Regions from separate parts of the Afifella sp. H1R genome, predicted to be linked through region 4. Evidence: riboswitches for the same ligand, from Rfam matches in the RefSeq annotation. Region 4 holds a riboswitch; each other region holds the start of a gene.
What was found. A riboswitch is a leader RNA that binds a small molecule or an ion and turns the genes downstream of it on or off. The one in region 4 is predicted to bind cobalamin.
Positions count from the first base shown of each region.

Region 1: it holds a riboswitch for cobalamin, as region 4 does, so the genes downstream of both, cobU (bifunctional adenosylcobinamide kinase/adenosylcobinamide-phosphate guanylyltransferase) here and L0F51_RS12630 (TonB-dependent receptor domain-containing protein) in region 4, are expected to answer to the same signal.
Region 2: it holds a riboswitch for cobalamin, as region 4 does, so the genes downstream of both, L0F51_RS04910 (ABC transporter substrate-binding protein) here and L0F51_RS12630 (TonB-dependent receptor domain-containing protein) in region 4, are expected to answer to the same signal.
Region 3: it holds a riboswitch for cobalamin, as region 4 does, so the genes downstream of both, L0F51_RS10510 (DUF4198 domain-containing protein) here and L0F51_RS12630 (TonB-dependent receptor domain-containing protein) in region 4, are expected to answer to the same signal.

Region 1 covers NZ_JAKEDY010000001.1:992,238-996,411, forward strand. Annotated here, with positions in the region: gene cobN (cobaltochelatase subunit CobN) at 1-717, opposite strand, end outside; gene cobW (cobalamin biosynthesis protein CobW) at 719-1,753, opposite strand; gene cobU (bifunctional adenosylcobinamide kinase/adenosylcobinamide-phosphate guanylyltransferase) at 1,750-2,280, opposite strand; cobalamin riboswitch at 2,617-2,827, opposite strand; gene L0F51_RS20120 (hypothetical protein) at 2,826-3,245, opposite strand; tRNA gene L0F51_RS04685 (tRNA-Asn) at 3,336-3,411, shown strand; gene L0F51_RS04690 (AzlC family ABC transporter permease) at 3,893-4,174, shown strand, end outside.
Region 2 covers NZ_JAKEDY010000001.1:1,036,746-1,040,919, forward strand. Annotated here, with positions in the region: gene L0F51_RS04905 (iron ABC transporter permease) at 1-1,023, opposite strand, end outside; gene L0F51_RS04910 (ABC transporter substrate-binding protein) at 1,036-2,043, opposite strand; cobalamin riboswitch at 2,173-2,406, opposite strand; gene L0F51_RS04915 (class I adenylate-forming enzyme family protein) at 2,571-4,088, opposite strand; gene L0F51_RS04920 (thiolase domain-containing protein) at 4,092-4,174, opposite strand, start outside.
Region 3 covers NZ_JAKEDY010000001.1:2,209,982-2,214,155, reverse strand. Annotated here, with positions in the region: gene L0F51_RS10515 (DEAD/DEAH box helicase) at 1-931, shown strand, start outside; cobalamin riboswitch at 1,093-1,306, shown strand; gene L0F51_RS10510 (DUF4198 domain-containing protein) at 1,465-2,262, shown strand; gene cbiM (cobalt transporter CbiM) at 2,278-2,910, shown strand; gene L0F51_RS10500 (cobalt ABC transporter permease) at 2,907-3,545, shown strand; gene cbiQ (cobalt ECF transporter T component CbiQ) at 3,548-4,174, shown strand, end outside.
Region 4 covers NZ_JAKEDY010000002.1:205,615-209,788, reverse strand. Annotated here, with positions in the region: gene L0F51_RS12630 (TonB-dependent receptor domain-containing protein) at 1-1,669, opposite strand, end outside; cobalamin riboswitch at 1,786-1,985, opposite strand; gene L0F51_RS12625 (acyl-CoA thioesterase) at 2,435-3,229, shown strand; gene L0F51_RS12620 (siderophore-interacting protein) at 3,287-4,174, opposite strand, start outside.

The DNA.
Region 1 (4,174 bases), on a different contig from region 4:
GAACTCTTTGTCCGCCGCCGCCTTGAGGCTTGAGACGAAAACCGGAAGCGGCCGCAGTCCCCGTTCGGCAAGAGCCGTAGAAAGCGCTTCCACCGGCGCCGTCTGACCCGATTGCACGAGCGCACGATAGAAGACGATCGCCGCAGTCGGCACCTCGCCCTCAAACTTCCGCCCGCCCTCGTAAACGCCGAAAGCCGGCACCGTCTTCGGTGGCGGAGGCGCCTTGTCATACCCGAGAAGATGACCCGAGAACCGCAACGCGTTTTCGAAATTCTCCGCCCCGCCCTCGACCAGATAGGACCAGAGAAGCCGCGTTTCGTCGGCGCCGAGCGTGCCCTCGGCCGCAAGGTCGCCGTCCCATTTGGTATCGCCTGGCATCAACGCCACTTTGGCGCCTGAGCCGCGCGCGATCCGCAGCGTCTCCTCGACGCCGTAGCGCCAATAGCCGACGCCGCCGAGAAGCCGAACGACGATCAGCTTCGCCTCGGCCAGCACCTTCTCGACATAGAGATCGACCGAATAGGGATGCGCGAGCGACATCCAATTGGCGAGCCGAATGGCCGGAAAATCATCCGCCAGCCGGTTCGCCGCCGCAGCCAACCCGGCAATCTCGGTGTCGGCTGCGGAAAGGATGACGATGTCGCCCGGGCTCTGATCGAGATCGACCGCTTCGGAGGCCGCGTCGAGCCCCCGACTCTGGCCCTTGAAGATATGCAATTCAGCCTCCGAGGGCCTCCGTGACGGCCGCCCGATCGACATCGGACAGGCCGATCACCACGAGCTTCGGCTCGCCCGACGATTCACCGTTGCCGCGGTCGAACCAGCTCTCCAGCCTCTGACCCACGGCCTGGACGACCAGCGGCACCTTTTTGCCGTCGATCGCAAGGCGACCCTTGATGCGCAGAACGCCAGGCATGGCGAGCGCCTTGGTGATGCGTGCTTCGGCCTCGGCCTTGTCCGGCGCTGTCACGGCGATGCTGAAGGAATCGAAATCGTCGTGCTCGTGCTCCTCGCCTTCCATTTCATGGTGCGAAAGCCGGGTCTCGCTGTCGTCCTCCGCCCCGGCCCCGACGCCCAGGAGCACTTCGGGCGGCACGATGCCATGCGTGGCACGAATGAGCGACGCAGCGACGCGCTTGTCATCTCCGACGCGCTTTTCCACCCGCAGCATGCCCGCCTCATCGACGAGATCGCTCTTCGACAAGATGATGAGATCGGCACAGCGAAGCTGATCCTCGAACAATTCCTCGATCGGATCGTCATGATCGAGCGACTGGTCGGCTTCGCGTTGCGCGACGAGCTTCGCTTCGTCGCTCGCCATACGACCGGCCGCGACGGCCTCGGCATCGACGACGGTCACCACCCCATCGACGGTCACCCGGTCGCGGACAGCAGGCCAGGCAAAAGCTTTGACGAGCGGCTGTGGCAGAGCGAGCCCCGAGGTCTCGATGACGATGTGATCGGGCGCCTGGCCGCGTGCGAGGAGCCCCTCCATCGCCGGCAAAAAATCGTCCGCCACCGTGCAGCAGATGCAGCCGTTGGAGAGCTCGACGATATCCTCCTCACCGCAGGCGGGGCTGCCGCAATCGGAGAGAAGCCCGCCGTCGAAGCCCATATCGCCGAACTCGTTGACGATGAGGGCGATCTTTCTGCCGTTCGCATTTTCGAGGATGTGGCGAATGATCGTCGTCTTTCCGGCTCCAAGGAAGCCGGTGATGATCGTCGCGGGAATGCGTTCCGAAGCGTTTGTCATGAAGGAAGCTGTCCTTTCAGTGCCAGAGGCAGACCGGCCGCCATGAAGACGACCAGCTCCGCCGAGCGGGCGATTTCCTGGTTGAGACGGCCCTGCGCATCGCGGAAGCGACGAGCCAGGGCGTTATCGGGGACTATGCCGAGGCCGACCTCGTTGGAGACGAGGACGACGGGGCCTTTCGCCGCGGCGAGGGCTGCGCAGAGCTCGCGCGTACGCACGGCGAGGTCCTCTTCGGCGAACAAAATGTTGGAAAGCCAGAGTGTGAGGCAGTCGACGAGCAGGGCCCGATCCGGCGCGGCCTCCCCGGCGATGACGTCCGCAAGCGCGACCGGCTCCTCGACGGTGCGCCATGCCGGTCCGCGCCGGGCCCGATGTGCGGCGATGCGCTCACCCATCTCCGCATCGTCGTCTGCGGGAGGACACGTCGCGACGTAGACGGGGTTGAGCCCGCTTTCCTCCACGAGGCGTTCCGCATAGGCGCTTTTTCCCGAGCGGGCGCCGCCCAAAACGAGTGCCGTGGTTATCATGAGGATTTCGCGGAGCGTTTCCGCGCCAGATGCCAGGCCGACGACACGAGCGGTCGGATGCTTACCGTCCTGCCGGTCGCCATGACGGCCGCATGACCCACGGCCATGCCTTGAACGTGAGGAAACATGACTGCCTCAACGGCAGCGCGGCGAAGACGCGTTTTCTGAAAGATCAGGCGGCGGACACCGCCCGGGCATGGAAGCGAAACCGCTCTGCACGGTGCGCAGATCGTTGGCGATCAATGCGGCGCACCCGGCTCGAGCCCTGGATGGAATCGCCGACGGAAATGTTCCGGAACTTTGCATGCTATCCCCTTTGCCGTCCCTCCGACGGCGTTCGAGTTGCCCTGGTCCGGCAGGTCTCCTGGCTTGCGGGTCTCCGCCCTTCTGCGCCTTCCCGTTGCCGGTGGCTTATGCAGGGGGCTCGCCGCGTACAGTTGCGGGGGCAGCTGCGGATGAGGGATCCCGATCTGGGTCATCCTGTCGCATTCCCTTTTGATCCCCAGGTGCTGTGCACCATTCGGGAACCGGAACCATTTCAAAGACTAAACGGAATCGGAAGACTGTCGCAAGCGCGATTCCGCCGATCGCTCCGTTTCGCTCATGCGTGTATCGCCTGGCGAAACGAACGGCGTCTGCGAATCGATTTTGCCGGCAACGGCCACCTTCCCATTGCCATTTCCCGCGGGCGCGGCCACGTCGAATCGCCGCGCCACGCCCGGATAACGCGTGTAGATCCACACGGTGAACCGCCGCCGCCAGCGCCGCACCGCGGGAATATCGATCGACAACACGATCAGCCCGAGCGGCAGCATCCACAGGCCGAGCACCGGAAGGAAGGCGAAGAGACCGCCGAGAACCAGCAGAATCCCGATACCAACACGCAGAAGCGGGCTGTGCGGCAGAGGCATCTGCCGGCCAAAAAGATGGAGGCGCGAGCGCCGCTTCCTGTCGTTCTTTACCACTTCGGCTTCCTGCCTGTTTTGCATGCGTCAAAAATGGGCTGCGAAAGGATGCTTGCAATGCCCGATGAGTTTGGTATATCGCGCCCCAATTCCCCGGTAGCTCAGTTGGTAGAGCAAGCGGCTGTTAACCGCTGGGTCGCTGGTTCGAGTCCGGCCCGGGGAGCCACCTTCCTTCTCTTCTCATCCCACGATCTCGTCGAAACCGTGTCTTCACGGTGGGTGCCAAAACGGTGGGTGCCAAAAACTGTGAGCACCCGGACCGGCCTGGCCAGGGCAACGGCGCCTGGCCATTCACACGCCGCTCCCGCCTCCATCGACGCGAAGAAGATCGGAAACGATCGCCGTTCGACCTCGAAGGCGGGGTTCACGAGGCGATTCGCAACGCGCCGAGCCCTGCGCAGAATCAGACGTCTCCACGCAGCAGCGGATGCGCAAAATGCGATCGAACGCAGAGAGATTCGCGACGGTCGCTCACGCGCCATCAAAGTTGAAGCGAAAGCAACTTGATTGTTATCATATGTAACGGCGCACGATATTGTGCCGAAATGAAGTCTATTCATTTCGATTAGTTTTTCTGGACACAATATACAAGCTGGAATAAACGGATGGTCGATATTCTACATTGAGATACGCCCTCCCCCGATGCAATGACAAACTCCCCAAACCTCTCCAGCGACGAAGAGGCGTCCGCAGGACACGTTTTCCGTATCGCCGTCGGCGACGCTCTCGTCGTGATTCTGACTTTCCTCGTGATGTTCATGGGCGTCGGCCAGCTCAGCGCTGAAGCCGGTCTCAACGCCGTGCAGACCGCCTTGATGACCAGCCTCACGGTCGCCGCGCCCGCTCAGGCTGCCGCCATGCAGATCCTGACGAGCGAGGGCGCAACCGCCGGCGCCTGGGCCGCGGCCGTCGTCGCCGTCATCATCGTC
Region 2 (4,174 bases), on a different contig from region 4:
CAGGATCAGCGCGAATGCCGGCGCACCGACGAGCGCCGTCACGACACCGATCGGCAGAACCTGGCCCGGAATGATGATTCGCGACACGATGTCGGCGAAGATGAGAAAAACGGCGCCGGTGATCGCCGTCATCGGGATGAGCCGGCCATGGCGCGGACCGACCAGAAGCCTTGCCGCATGCGGGACAACCAGTCCGACGAAGCCGATTGCACCCACGATGCTGACCATAACGGCCGTCACCAGAGCGGCCGCCCCGATCAGGATCGCCTGTGTCTTCAATACGTTGATGCCCAGAGAGGCAGCCGCATCCGATCCGAAGGCGAACGCATCGAGCGCCCGCGCATGGACCGTAATGATGACAAACACCAGGAGCGCGACGGGTGCGGCGAGCCATACATCAGGCCAGCGCACACCGGACAGATTTCCGAGCAGCCAGAAGATGATGCCGCGCGCCTGTTCGGCATTGGCCGAGTGCGCGATGATCAGCGACGTGAGCGCATTGAAAAGCTGGGCCCCGGCCACGCCGGCAAGGATCACTTGACCGGTCGATGTTCCCGCAAAGCCACCGGCGGCCCGCGCCAGAGCGATGACGAGCGCGAACGCCACGAGGGCGCCGACGAAAGCGCCGGCCGAGAGCGACACGAGACCACCGCCGATGCCGGCGATGGTGACAGCCACGGCTCCGGTCGATGCACCGGCAGAGATCCCTAAAATGTAAGGGTCAGCGAGCACATTGCGCAGCAGCGTCTGAAGCACCAGCCCCGAGACGGCCAGGCCTGCGCCACAGGAGGCCGCGACGATTGCCCGGCTGAAGCGGTAATTCCAGACGATGCCCTGATCGATCGGATCGACAGGATAGCTTCCCCCGAACACCTTCATGGCAAGCACCTGCCCGACCGTTTCCAGCGGGATTCGCGTCTCTCCGATCGCGGCCCCGAGGATCAGAGCGGCCCCCAGAATTGCGAGTTTCGACGACAACGATGTCAGAAGACCCGGCCAGCGGCCGGGTCGTTGAGTGGCCATAATCGGGCTCTGCTATTTCAGCTTGGGAAGTTCATCGGCGAGCATCTCGAGTGCCGAGATGTTGCGGATGGAGGGATCCATGGAATGGGCGTCCATAACGAGAATCCGCCCCGCCTTGACGGCTTCCATTTCCTTGGCGACCGGATCCGTCTTGAGGAATTCGAGCTTCTTTTCGACGTCGTCGGCAGGAAAGCGGCGGCGGGTCATCTTGGCGACGACGATGATGTCGGGATTGGCCTTGGCGATCGTCTCCCAGCCAACGGTCGGCCATTCCTCGTCGCTTTCCACGACGTTGCGGACGCCGAGCTTTTCCATCATCCAGCCCGGAACGCCCTTGCGCCCGGCGACGTAGGGATCGACGTCCATTTCGGCAGACGAAAACCAGAAGACCGCGGAAACGTCGCCCGCCTTCGCTTCTTTCGCTTTCTCCACCGCAGCGGCTTCGCGCTCCGAAAGATCGCTGATGAGCGCCTCACCCTCCGCCTTGACGTCGTGGATCTCCGCAAGTTCGCGGATCGCACGATACAGGGCGTCGGTGCTGTACATCTCGAGCCTGGTGCCATCGACGCCAGCGGAATTGTCTTTCACGCAATCGGTCGGAAGGATGTAGGTCGGGATGCCGACGTCATGGAACTGCTCGCGGGTCCCGACGATGCCCTGCGGTCCGATATGCCACTCATAGGAAACCGCAACGAGGCCCGGCTTCTTGGCGACGACGCTTTCAAAGCTCGGATCGTTGTCGGCGAGCCGCTCGATGCCGCTGTTGAGTTCGGCAAACTCCGGCAACACATCGCTGAACCAGACTGAGGTCCCGACGACCTTGTCGCCGAGGCCGAGCGAGTAGAGAATCTCAGTCGCAGACTGGCCGACCGTGACATCGCGCTCAGGCGCGGCCTCGAACGTGATGGTTTGTCCGCAATTGTCGATGCTCAGCGGGTAGCTGGTTTCGTTCGCATGCGCGGCGTCGATGAGCGAAAGACTGGCCAGTGCTGCAAGGCCGATCGCGACGTTTCGGTGCATTGTGTCTGCTATCCTGGTTCCGAGAGAGAACCGCGGGGGCAGGCGGAATGGATTGCCCGAAAAGAGACTCGCGCATTGTCGTCGACGACAAGATTGTCATCTCGATCCTTCCCCCGACATCCCCGCCGGGTCTGGTTGCATGATGATGGCAGGTCTCTTGACTTGCGGGTCTCTGCTTCCCCGAGCCTTCCCAGGCGCTAGACGGTGTCCGTCGCACGCCCAGTGGCATTGTTCGGGGTCGCTCTCCGCTCACAATTGCGGGGGCAGTCACGGATTTGGCGCCTACTGGCTACACCGCACCGTATTCCCTTTTCACCCAGCGAAGTCTTCGTTTCGCTGGAAACCATCGACTGAGATAAAGGCTGGATGGTGTCGGAGTGTCAAGCCGGATGCGCGCCACATTCTGTCCCGGTTGCGCAGGCTCAAACAAGCAAGCGCGCCACGCCCGCGATCTTTCAGACACGCATACGTCGGACTTCGGTCATGTGGAGCCAGACGCACCGCGTTCGCGGCCCCGTCCGATTCGCTTATGCTTGGCTGAGCAGCCTGCGAAGCTCGATTTTGAGCACCTTGCCGTAATTGTTCTTCGGAAGCTCATTCAGAAAGACGTAGTCCTTCGGGCGCTTGAAGCGGGCGATTTCCTCGCGGCAGAGCGCATCGAGTTCTTCGACATTCGGCGCGTTCTCCGGTGCGACGACGAACGCGACGACGTCCTCACCCCATTCGGGGCTCGGCCGGCCGACGACAGACACCTCCTGAACGGCGGGATGCCGCAAGAGCACCTCTTCGACCTCGCGCGGATAGATGTTGGTGCCGCCGGAGATGATGACGTCTTTGGAGCGATCCATCAGCGTCAGGAAACCGTCCTCGTCCATCGCACCGACATCACCGGTCCAGAGCCAGCCGTCGCGCAGAGATTCCGCGCTCGCCTTCTCGTTTTGCCAGTAGCCGGCCATGACGCTCGGACCGCGAACCAAAATCTCGCCGCTCTCGCCCGGGGCGAGCGTATGACCGTCGCCGTCCGCCACCCGCACATCGACGCAGGATTGCGCGGTGCCGACGGAGCCGAGGCGTTCCTTCCAGCGCGGGTGGGTCCTGTCGGCCACGAGATCGCGAGAGAGAGCCGTGATCGTCATCGGGCTTTCGCCCTGGCCGTAGATCTGCACGAAGCGCGGCCCGAAGAGCGAAACCGCCTCTTCGATATCGGCGACATACATCGGCCCGCCTCCATAGACGATGGTCCGGATCCCCTCGCCGTCATAGCCGGTCGTCTTCGCGTGCTGGACGAGGCGGCGGACCATGGTCGGCGCGGCGAAGAAGGACAGACCGCCGAGCGAGCGGGCAAGCGAAACGATCTCCGCCGCATCAAATCCACCTGATTTTGGAACGACATGGCGGGCACCGCGGAGAACGTGCATGAAGTTGTAGAGCCCCGCCCCATGCGACATCGGCGCGGCATAGAGCGCGGCATCCTCGGTGTGCACCTCGTCGACATCGACAAAATAGGCAAAGCTCATCGCCTGCAGATTGGCGACCGAGAGCATGACGCCTTTCGGATTGCCGGTCGTTCCGGAGGTGTAGAAAAGCCAGGCGAGCACATCCGACGACATCGCATGTGGCGCGGCAAGCGGTTCGGCGGCAAGAAGCTCCTGGTACGCCTTGCCCGGCGCGGTGATCAGACGCACGCCCTCATCGAGCCGCTGCGCCAGCACCTCGTCTCCCTCGGAGATGAAGACGAGACCCGCTCCTGAATCCTTGACGATGTAGGCCGCCTCGCGCGGATGGAGCTTGTGGTTGATCGGCACGGCGGCCGCGCCGACCCACCAGATCCCATACATGATCTCCAGATACTCGGTCGAATTGGCCATGAAGATCGCGACCCGGTCTCCCGGTGAAACGCCATGCACCTCTTTGAGCGCGCGCCCGAGCCGTGCGGCCCGTTCGGCAAACTCTCCGTAGGTCGCCACAAGTTCATCACCACGCAAAAGCGCCGGTGCTTCGGGCATGCGCCGCGCCGTGCGAAGAAGCCAGTCCGCGAGGTTCATGGGTCAGACCTCCAAAGGCTCGAGGATCGAAACGTAGCTTGCGACGGCGCCTCCGCCCATGTTGAAGCAGAGGCCGAGTGTCGGAT
Region 3 (4,174 bases), on a different contig from region 4:
CGTGGCGAGTGCCGGCAAGCGCGACATGCTCGTCGATCTTCTCGGCACGGCCGATATGGAGCGGGCGATCGTCTTCACGCGCACCAAGCGCGGGGCCGACCGCGTCAGCCAGCATCTCGACAAGGCTGGCCTGCGCTCGGCTGCGATTCACGGCAATAAGAGCCAGAATCAGCGCGAAAAGGCACTCGGTGCCTTCCGCAACGGCCGTGTGTCCGTTCTGGTCGCGACCGATATCGCGGCGCGCGGCATCGACATCGACGACGTCTCGCATGTCGTCAACTTCGAGCTGCCGAACGTGCCGGAGGCCTATGTGCACCGCATCGGGCGGACCGCGCGCGCCGGCAAGAGCGGCATCGCGATCTCGCTGTGCGATCATTCCGAGCGGGGTCTTCTGCGCGACATCGAAAAGCTGATCGGCAAGAGGATCGATGCGCATGGTGCGGCCCCGCGGCGCGAGGCAGTCGCGACCCAGGCCGGGGCCGAGGTGGTCGGCGAAACCGATGAGGCGCCGTCTGCAGGCGTGCGCCAGCAGGCGGGCGAGCGGCGCGACGAAAGATCACGCCAGCCCGGCAAGCGCACTTCACCCTCACGCAACCGCCGGCGCTCGGGCAACAAACCCGCGGCCTTCGAAGCTCGCTCCGAGGGGCGCAACGAAGGGCGGAGCGACGGGCGGAATGAAGGCCGCAACGGCGATGCCCCGAAAGGCGGACGCAACCGCAGGCCGGAAGGTGCCGAAGGAGGCCGTTCGGCCAAGCGGGCCGAGGGCGGCGCGCCCAAGAGCCGCAAAAGTGGCGCGGATGGCCGGCGTGACGGGCCCCGCCGCGACGGCGGCCGCGGCAACGAGGGCGCCCAGGCCGGTCTGGAACGGATGCTGCGCAAGAGCGGCAAACCAAAAACCGGGGCCGGCGACAAGCAGGTCGCCGCGCGCTGAACGCCTGAACACGTTTGATTTTGAGAGGGCCGGCCGCCATGTGCGGTCGGCCTTTTTTGTGCCGTTGCACGCCCTTCGGCGTCGTCCGTTGCCGGCAAAGGAAAGTCGTGCCGGGCATAGCTGCTCAACGTGCACGGCATTGACAATTATGGCCATTCGCCGGCAGATGGGGCGTCAACGGTTTCCGGACGCAAAGCGACCGGATTAAAAGGGAACACGGTGAGGCGTACCCAGCAGGGACCGAAACCGTGGCTGCCCCCGCAACTGTGAGCGGCGAGCAGGGCTTCAACATGTCACTGGCGCATATGCGCTGGGAAGACGAAGCCACGCTGTGACCCGCAAGCCAGGAGACCTGCCGCTGACGCGCGACGCCGGGCCACCGGTGCCGCACCGCAACGGACGCCGGGGTGAGCGTCTGGCGGTGGAACGGCGCCAGGAATCCCATTTGCGCCCAATCCACGCCAAAACCCCGATCGTCCTTTCCGCATCACTGTCGCGGTTCGTCCGCCACAGTCATTGGAGAGACGATACGAATGAAACTTCGTAAGTTTGCCTGTGCCGCCCTCACATCGGCGGCGTTCCTTCTTCCCGCCGCAGCCGAAGCGCATTTTCAGCTGATCTATACGCCCGAGGTGAACCTCGCCGAGCCGGGCGACGTGCCGCTGAAGCTGATCTTCTGGCACCCCTTCGAGAACGGCCATGTCATGGATATGGGCGCGCCGGAAGAGTTCTACGCCGTCTTCCGCGGCAAGAAGATCGATCTCAAGGACAGCCTCAAGCCGATCTCCTTCGAGGGGCTCGAAAACAGCGCGCAAGCCTTCGATGCCACGCTGCCGGCCAAGCGCGCCGGCGATTACACGCTCGTCGTCGTGCCTCAGCCCTATTACGAGGAGAGCGAGGACATCTACATCCAGCAGATCGCCAAGGCCTATCTGAACCGGGCGCAATTGCCGACCGACTGGGCCGAGCCCAAAGAGCTTGCGACGGAAATCGTGCCGCTCGATCGCCCGACCAACATTCTGGCCGGCTCCACCTTCACGGGGCGCGTCCTGTCGGAAGGCAAGCCGGTCGCAGGCGCCGAGATCGAAGTCGAATACATGGCGGCCGAGCCCTCCATGGACGAGAACAAGCCCACCGAACCCAAAGCCTCGCCGATGCCGGGCGGTGCCGTCGTCGCGATGAGCGACGAGAACGGCTACTTCACCTTCGGCGTCCCGAAAGCCGGGTTCTGGGGCTTTGCCGCGCTCGGTACGGGTCCGAAGACGGAGTTCGAGGGCAAAGAGCTCTCGCAGGACGCCGTCATCTGGGTGCGCGCCTACGACGTCGAGTGACGGCAGGAGGGATCGATGCATATTGTCGACGGAGCTCTCGCCAATGACGTCGTCATCGGGGGAGCGGTGCTCGCGGCCGGGGGCATCGCGCTCGGCCTCAAATCGCTGACGGCGGAAAAAATGCCGGCCGCCGGGGTGTTGAGCGCGACGTTCTTCGTCGCCTCGCTCATCCATGTTCCGATCGGTCCCTCCAGCGTCCATCTCATCATGAACGGTCTGGCCGGGCTGGTGCTCGGCTGGGCCGCCTTTCCGGCGCTGTTCGTCGGGCTTCTTCTGCAAGCGGTGTTCTTCGGCTTCGGAGGGCTCACCGTGCTCGGGGTGAATACGCTCAACATCGCGCTGCCGGCGGTGATCGTCTATTATCTGTGCCGGCGGGGGATCGCCTCCAATTCGCTGACGGTCGCCGCGATTTCAGGCGCCATCGGCGGGGGGCTCGCGATCGCGCTGACGACGGCGTTCGTCGCGATCGCTCTGGCGCTGTCCGGCGACGAATTCATCCCGGCCGCCAAGCTCGTCTTCTTCGCCCATATCCCGATCATGATCATCGAAGCGCTGGTGACGGGGGCGGCCGTGGTTCTCGCCCGCCGCGTCAAGCCGGAGCTCTTCGCCACTTTCAATCGGTCCGCTGCCGAGGAGGTCGCGCTATGAGAAAGCTCTGCGCAGCCCTCGTTTTTCTGGCTCTTCTGCCCGCATCGCAGGCTCTCGCTCACAAGGTCATCGCGTCGGTCTATGCGTCCGGCGATGTCGTGGAAGGCGAGGTCGGCTTTTCCAATGGCGACATGGCGAGCGATGCGACGGTCGAGGTGTTCGACGACAACGGCAACAAGCTCGGCGAGGCGGTAACCGACGAGACCGGAGCCTTCACCTACAAGCCCGAAAAGGCGGTGCCGCTCGTCTTCAAGGCCAATCTCGGCGCGGGCCATGTGGCGCAGGTGCGGATGTCGGCCGAGGAGCTGCCGGAGATCGGCGGTGCGGAGGCCTCATCGCCGGCGCTGGTCGCTGCCGAAGCTGCGGCCGGTGCCGCCGAGCCGGCGTCTTCCGGCGACGAGACTGGGGGAGCGACCGCCCAAAACTCCGGCGTCGACCTCGCCGCGCTTCTTGAAGCACAGCACGAGATGATCACCGAAGCGGTGCAGAAACAGGTGATCCCGCTCCGGCGCGATATCGACGCCTATAAGGAGAAGCACGACATGCAGAGCATCCTCGGCGGGATCGGCTATATCTTCGGCATCTTCGGCGTCGCGTTCTATATCGCGGCCCGGCGCAAGATGACGGCGGCCTGACGATGAGCCACGTTCTCTCAGCCGGACGGCGTGCGCTCACCGATACGGGCGAGGCCAAGGGTACGCTGATCGATGGCATCGACGTGCGCACCCGCATCGTCGTTGCTGTCGCCTTCGCCATCGTGATGGTGAGCCTGCAGGATCTCGCGGTTTTGGCGACCGGGCTTCTGGCGGCGTTCTTCCTGATGCTGTCGGCGCGGCTGCCGGTCGCGCGGACGCTCAAACGCATGGCGATGATGGACAGCTTCATCATCTTCCTGATCGCCATGCTGCCCTTCACCGTGCCGGGCGATGCGATGTTCACCGTCTTCGGCTTTGCGGCGAGCTGGCAGGGGCTGCGGCAGGCGGCGGAGATCGCGCTGACGGCGAACGCCGTCATCCTCGCCTTGATGGCGCTCGTCGGCTCCACCGAGCCGGTGACGCTCGGCCATGCGCTGCGGCGTTTGATGGTGCCGGAAAAGCTCATCTACCTGCTGATGTTCACCGTGCGCTATGTCGACGTGCTGCAGCAGGAATATCAGCGCCTGCGCATGGCGATGAAGGCGCGCGGATTTCGCCCCTCGAACAACCGGCACACCTATCGCTCCGTCGGCTATCTCGTCGGGATGATGCTAGTGCGGGCGATCGAG
Region 4 (4,174 bases):
CGACGTTCTGCGGCCGGCGGATCAATTCGTCGCCGGTCGGGTCCTCGCCGTCCGTATAGGTGTAGGAGCCTGTCACCGTCAGATTGTCGATCGGCTCGACCGTCAGGGCGACTTCCACGCCATCGATCTTGGATTCTCCCGGCTGGTTGATCGAGGACTGGCCCGAGCCGGTGATGAGGTTGGAGATCTCCTGATTGAAATAGGTGACGTCGAGCGAGGCCCGGTTTGCCCAGAAGGCCTGCGTGACGCCGACGTCGAAGCCTTTCGCCTCTTCCGGCTCGAGATCCGGATTGCCGCGATAGGTGTTGGTGTAGCCGTAGAGTTCGAAGAGCGTCGGGTTCTTCACGCCGGTGCCGTAGGAGGCGTGGAGCTTGGTGCCGGTCTGGCGGAAATTGTAGGCGCCGGTCAGCCGGTAGGTGGTGGCATCCTCGAAGACGTCGTTCAGGTCGTGGCGGAGGCCCGCCGTCAGCGACAGGTCCTCAAACAGGCTCAGCTGATACTGGCCGATGAAGCCCGTCGAGGTGATGGAGCGATCGAAGGACGACCAGGCGCTGTCGGAGACGGCGCTGTCTTCACCCCGCTCGACCCCAAAGGTGAGCGTATGCCCGGCATTGGCGATGGCGGGCGTATCGAACATGAAGGTCGAGCGGTAATCGAACTGCAGCCGCTCGCCTTCGTAAGTGCTGGTCACCGTGGTCGGGTCGAGATCGCGATAATCGCGGGTCTGATCGGTGTAGGAGATGCCGGCGAGCTGCTCCCAGTGCCCGTCGAGGAGCGTCACCTTCGCCTGAGCGCGGGTGAAAAGCTGGTCGCCCTTCATGTCCTGATTGGAATCGAGCGGGCCGGTATGGCCGACGGAGGGCAGAAACCCTTCCGAATCGAGATCGGTGCGCAGGCGCGTGTAACGCGCGACGCCTGAAAGATTGAGCCAGTCGGTGACGTCGACGCCGCCCTTGGCGAAGAGGGTGCCGTTTTCGTAGCCGTCGTCTTCCCTGTTGCCGAGGCGTTCATCGGCAACCGAGATTCCATCCGTGCGCACGCCGGATGCGCCGGCGATGAAATCGTAGTTGGTGCCGGCCGTCCCGATCGTGGCGTTGCCGCTCAACGTCTTGTGCGAACCGGCTTCGAGGCGGCCCGTCAGATGCGTGCCGGGTTCGGCGCGCCGGGTGATGATGTTGACGACGCCGCCGATCGCATCGGAGCCATAGAGCGCGCTCTGCGGCCCGCGCAGCACCTCGATGCGCTCGATGTTGTCGGCAAGAAGATGCGCGAAATCGAATTCCGAACCGCGCGCCGGGTCGTTGACGGGGATGCCGTCGACGAAAATCTTGGTCTGGTTGCCTTCAGAGCCGCGGATGCGAAGCTGCGTGAACTGGCCGCGCGGGCCGGCCGCATTGACGATGACGCCCGGCACCTGGCGCAGCGCTTCCGTCGCGTCGTGGATGTTCTGCTGTTTCAGCTCTTCGCCGGTGATGACGGTCACGGCGCTGCCGACCTCCGTGAGGGGCGTCGCCGTCAGGTTCGCCGTGACGGAGAGTTCGGGGAGTTCGATGACGTCATCGTCCTGCGCGGCGGCCGGAGACATGCCGGCGGCGACGAAAACGCCGGCACAAACGGCGACGAAGCGTTGCGGCGGAACGCCTTCACGCGAGGGGCGGGAGAAAAACACAGGACGACCTCAAGGGCGGCGCACGGCCGGTTGGCACATCACCGCGATCGAGGACGCTTCATGCGCAAGGGCTCATGAAGTCTATCCCATCGGCACATCCCCGACCGACGTGACCGCGCGTGACCACGGTTGACGGCAGGTCTCCTGACTTGCGGGTCATGATCGCGTCGCCGCCTTCCCGGTACCCTCGGGGCCAGTGGCATTGTGACGAGCGATTCGCCGCTCACAGTTGCGGGGACAGTCGCGGATTTGAGCATCGCCCGCACCGCGTTCCCTTTTGAGCCTCTAAAGAGGCACCGTCGAAAGGACCGGACCACGATCGCGGCCGTCGCGTCAAGATGAATCGCAGGCGCATGAGCTTGATTGGAAGTCGCTTTCGCTTTTGACAGCGGCGGATGAAGCCTGCCGATGGCGCCCGGCGGCGCGGCCTCCTGCGAGAATGGATGGCTATGGGAGAGGGGGCAAAAGGCCGCAGAGGCGGCGCGCGCACGGCGCCTTTGCGGGGTTTCGTTGGGCTTCCCAAAGGTCGGGCGGATAGATTGGGCCTCAGAGGTTGCGCCTGGGCGATCGGCAGAAAGTTCGCCTTGACGGTGTGCGCTGCGGTGCGCTTGAGGCGGGAAGGTGGTCAGGCTCTGCGCCCCTGGGATGAGGTTCGCAGGCCTTCTGCGGCGGCGATACAGAGCAGCTTGAGCGCTTGGGATGGGGAGGTCTCGACATGATCATGGCAGCAGAACATTTGCGTGCTGAAACGGCGGAGCGCGCACAATGAACGCGCCGGAGACAAGCGCGGAGAACGCGTTGGGGCGTCCCGCCAACGGCTTCACCCGACTGATCGACTTCGTCTTTCCCGGCGACGCCAATCACCATGGCACGCTCTTCGGCGGCATCGGCCTTGCGCATATGGACAAGGTCGCCTTCCTCGTCGCCTCGCGTTACGCGCATGTCGACTTCGTCACCGCCTCCTGCGAACGCATCGATTTTCACGTCCCGGCGCATGTCGGGGAAATCGTCGAGCTGACGGGAAAGGTGGTGCGTGTCGGCCGCCGTTCGCTCGGTGTCGAGGTTGATCTCGTCGCCGAGGCGCCGCTGTCCGGCGAACGGCGCCTGTCGACGCGGGGCGTCTTCAACATGGTGGCCGCCGATACGTTGGAGCGGTATGGCGGCGCGCTGCCGCCCCTGTCGGACGAACCCGAGATGGCGGTGTCTGAAAGCGGCTCGTGCGAGATCGTCTTTCCCGATCAGACGAGCCATTACGGCAGCCTCTATGGCGGCCACGTCCTTGCCGCGATGGGCAAATCCGCGTTCGTCGCAGCGACCCGACATTGCCGAAAAATCGTCGTCATGGCCGCCTCGCAACGCGTCGATTTCATGGATCAGGTCGTCGCCGGCGAGATGATCGAGCTCAACCCCTCGATCGTGGCGACCGGGCGCTCCTCGATGACCGTCGAGGTGACGATGATCGCCGAGGCGCTCCTGTCGGAAAACCGCCGGCTGTGCGGCAAGGGGACGTTCGTGATGGTCGCCGTCGACGAGACCCACCGCCCGGTCGCGATCGCCTGAGAGCTTTTTGAAGCAAGGAGATTCCGCTGGTCGGATGCGGCGCGGCGGGCGCGAGCGTCACTCGTTTTCCGGCGCCTGATCCACGAGCTCACCCTGCCGCCAATAGGCGACGACGAGGTGGTCCTGCTTTTTCAGTCCGCGCTCGGTGCGGAGATGGTTGCGGATTGCCTTGAAGGCGTTGAACTCGCAAGCCGCCCAGACATAAGGCGAAGAGGCAGATGGCGGGAATTCGACGGCGCGGACGGCCTCGCACAGGCGAAGGCCCGGCCTGTCCGCGCCGCGGTGGATCCACTCGACCGTGATCGCGCCGTTGCCGATCGGCTGCTCCTCCTGAGGTCCGGCGACCTCGATCAAGGCGCGGCCCGGCGTGTCGGCGGGAAGGATCTCCAGAAATCGGCTGATGGCCGGAAGCGCCGTTTCGTCGCCGGCGAGGAGATACCAGTCGCGACCGCGCACGATGCTGCCTCCGACCGGGCCGGCAAGACCCGCCATCACGCCTGGCTGTGCGCGCAAGGCGAATGCCGTGCCGGGACCAGCGTCGTCATGGAGAACGAAGTCGATGTCGAGGGTTCCGGCGGCGGGGTCGCAGCTTCGCACCGTATAGCGCCGCAGCGCGGGCGTCGGCCTCTCCGGATCCCATTTCAGGAGACCGTCGCGGCCGACTGTCGGCCAGACCAGTTCGCCGCCCTCGGGCGGAATGATCAGACCGAGATGCAGGTTCTCGTCATCGGCGAAGCGGTCGAGGCCCTCGCCCGCAAAGGTGATCCGGCGCATATGCGGAGTGATGTCGCGCACCTTGCGGACGCTGACCGGGCGGAAGTTCGGCGGGGTTTCGATGTCGTCGCCGTCGCCCGCCCAGACGATCTCGGGCGAGGGCGCGCCGGCGAATTCCTTGACATGGGCGGCGAGCGCCATGCGCATGTAAAAGAGACCCGAGATGTCCCG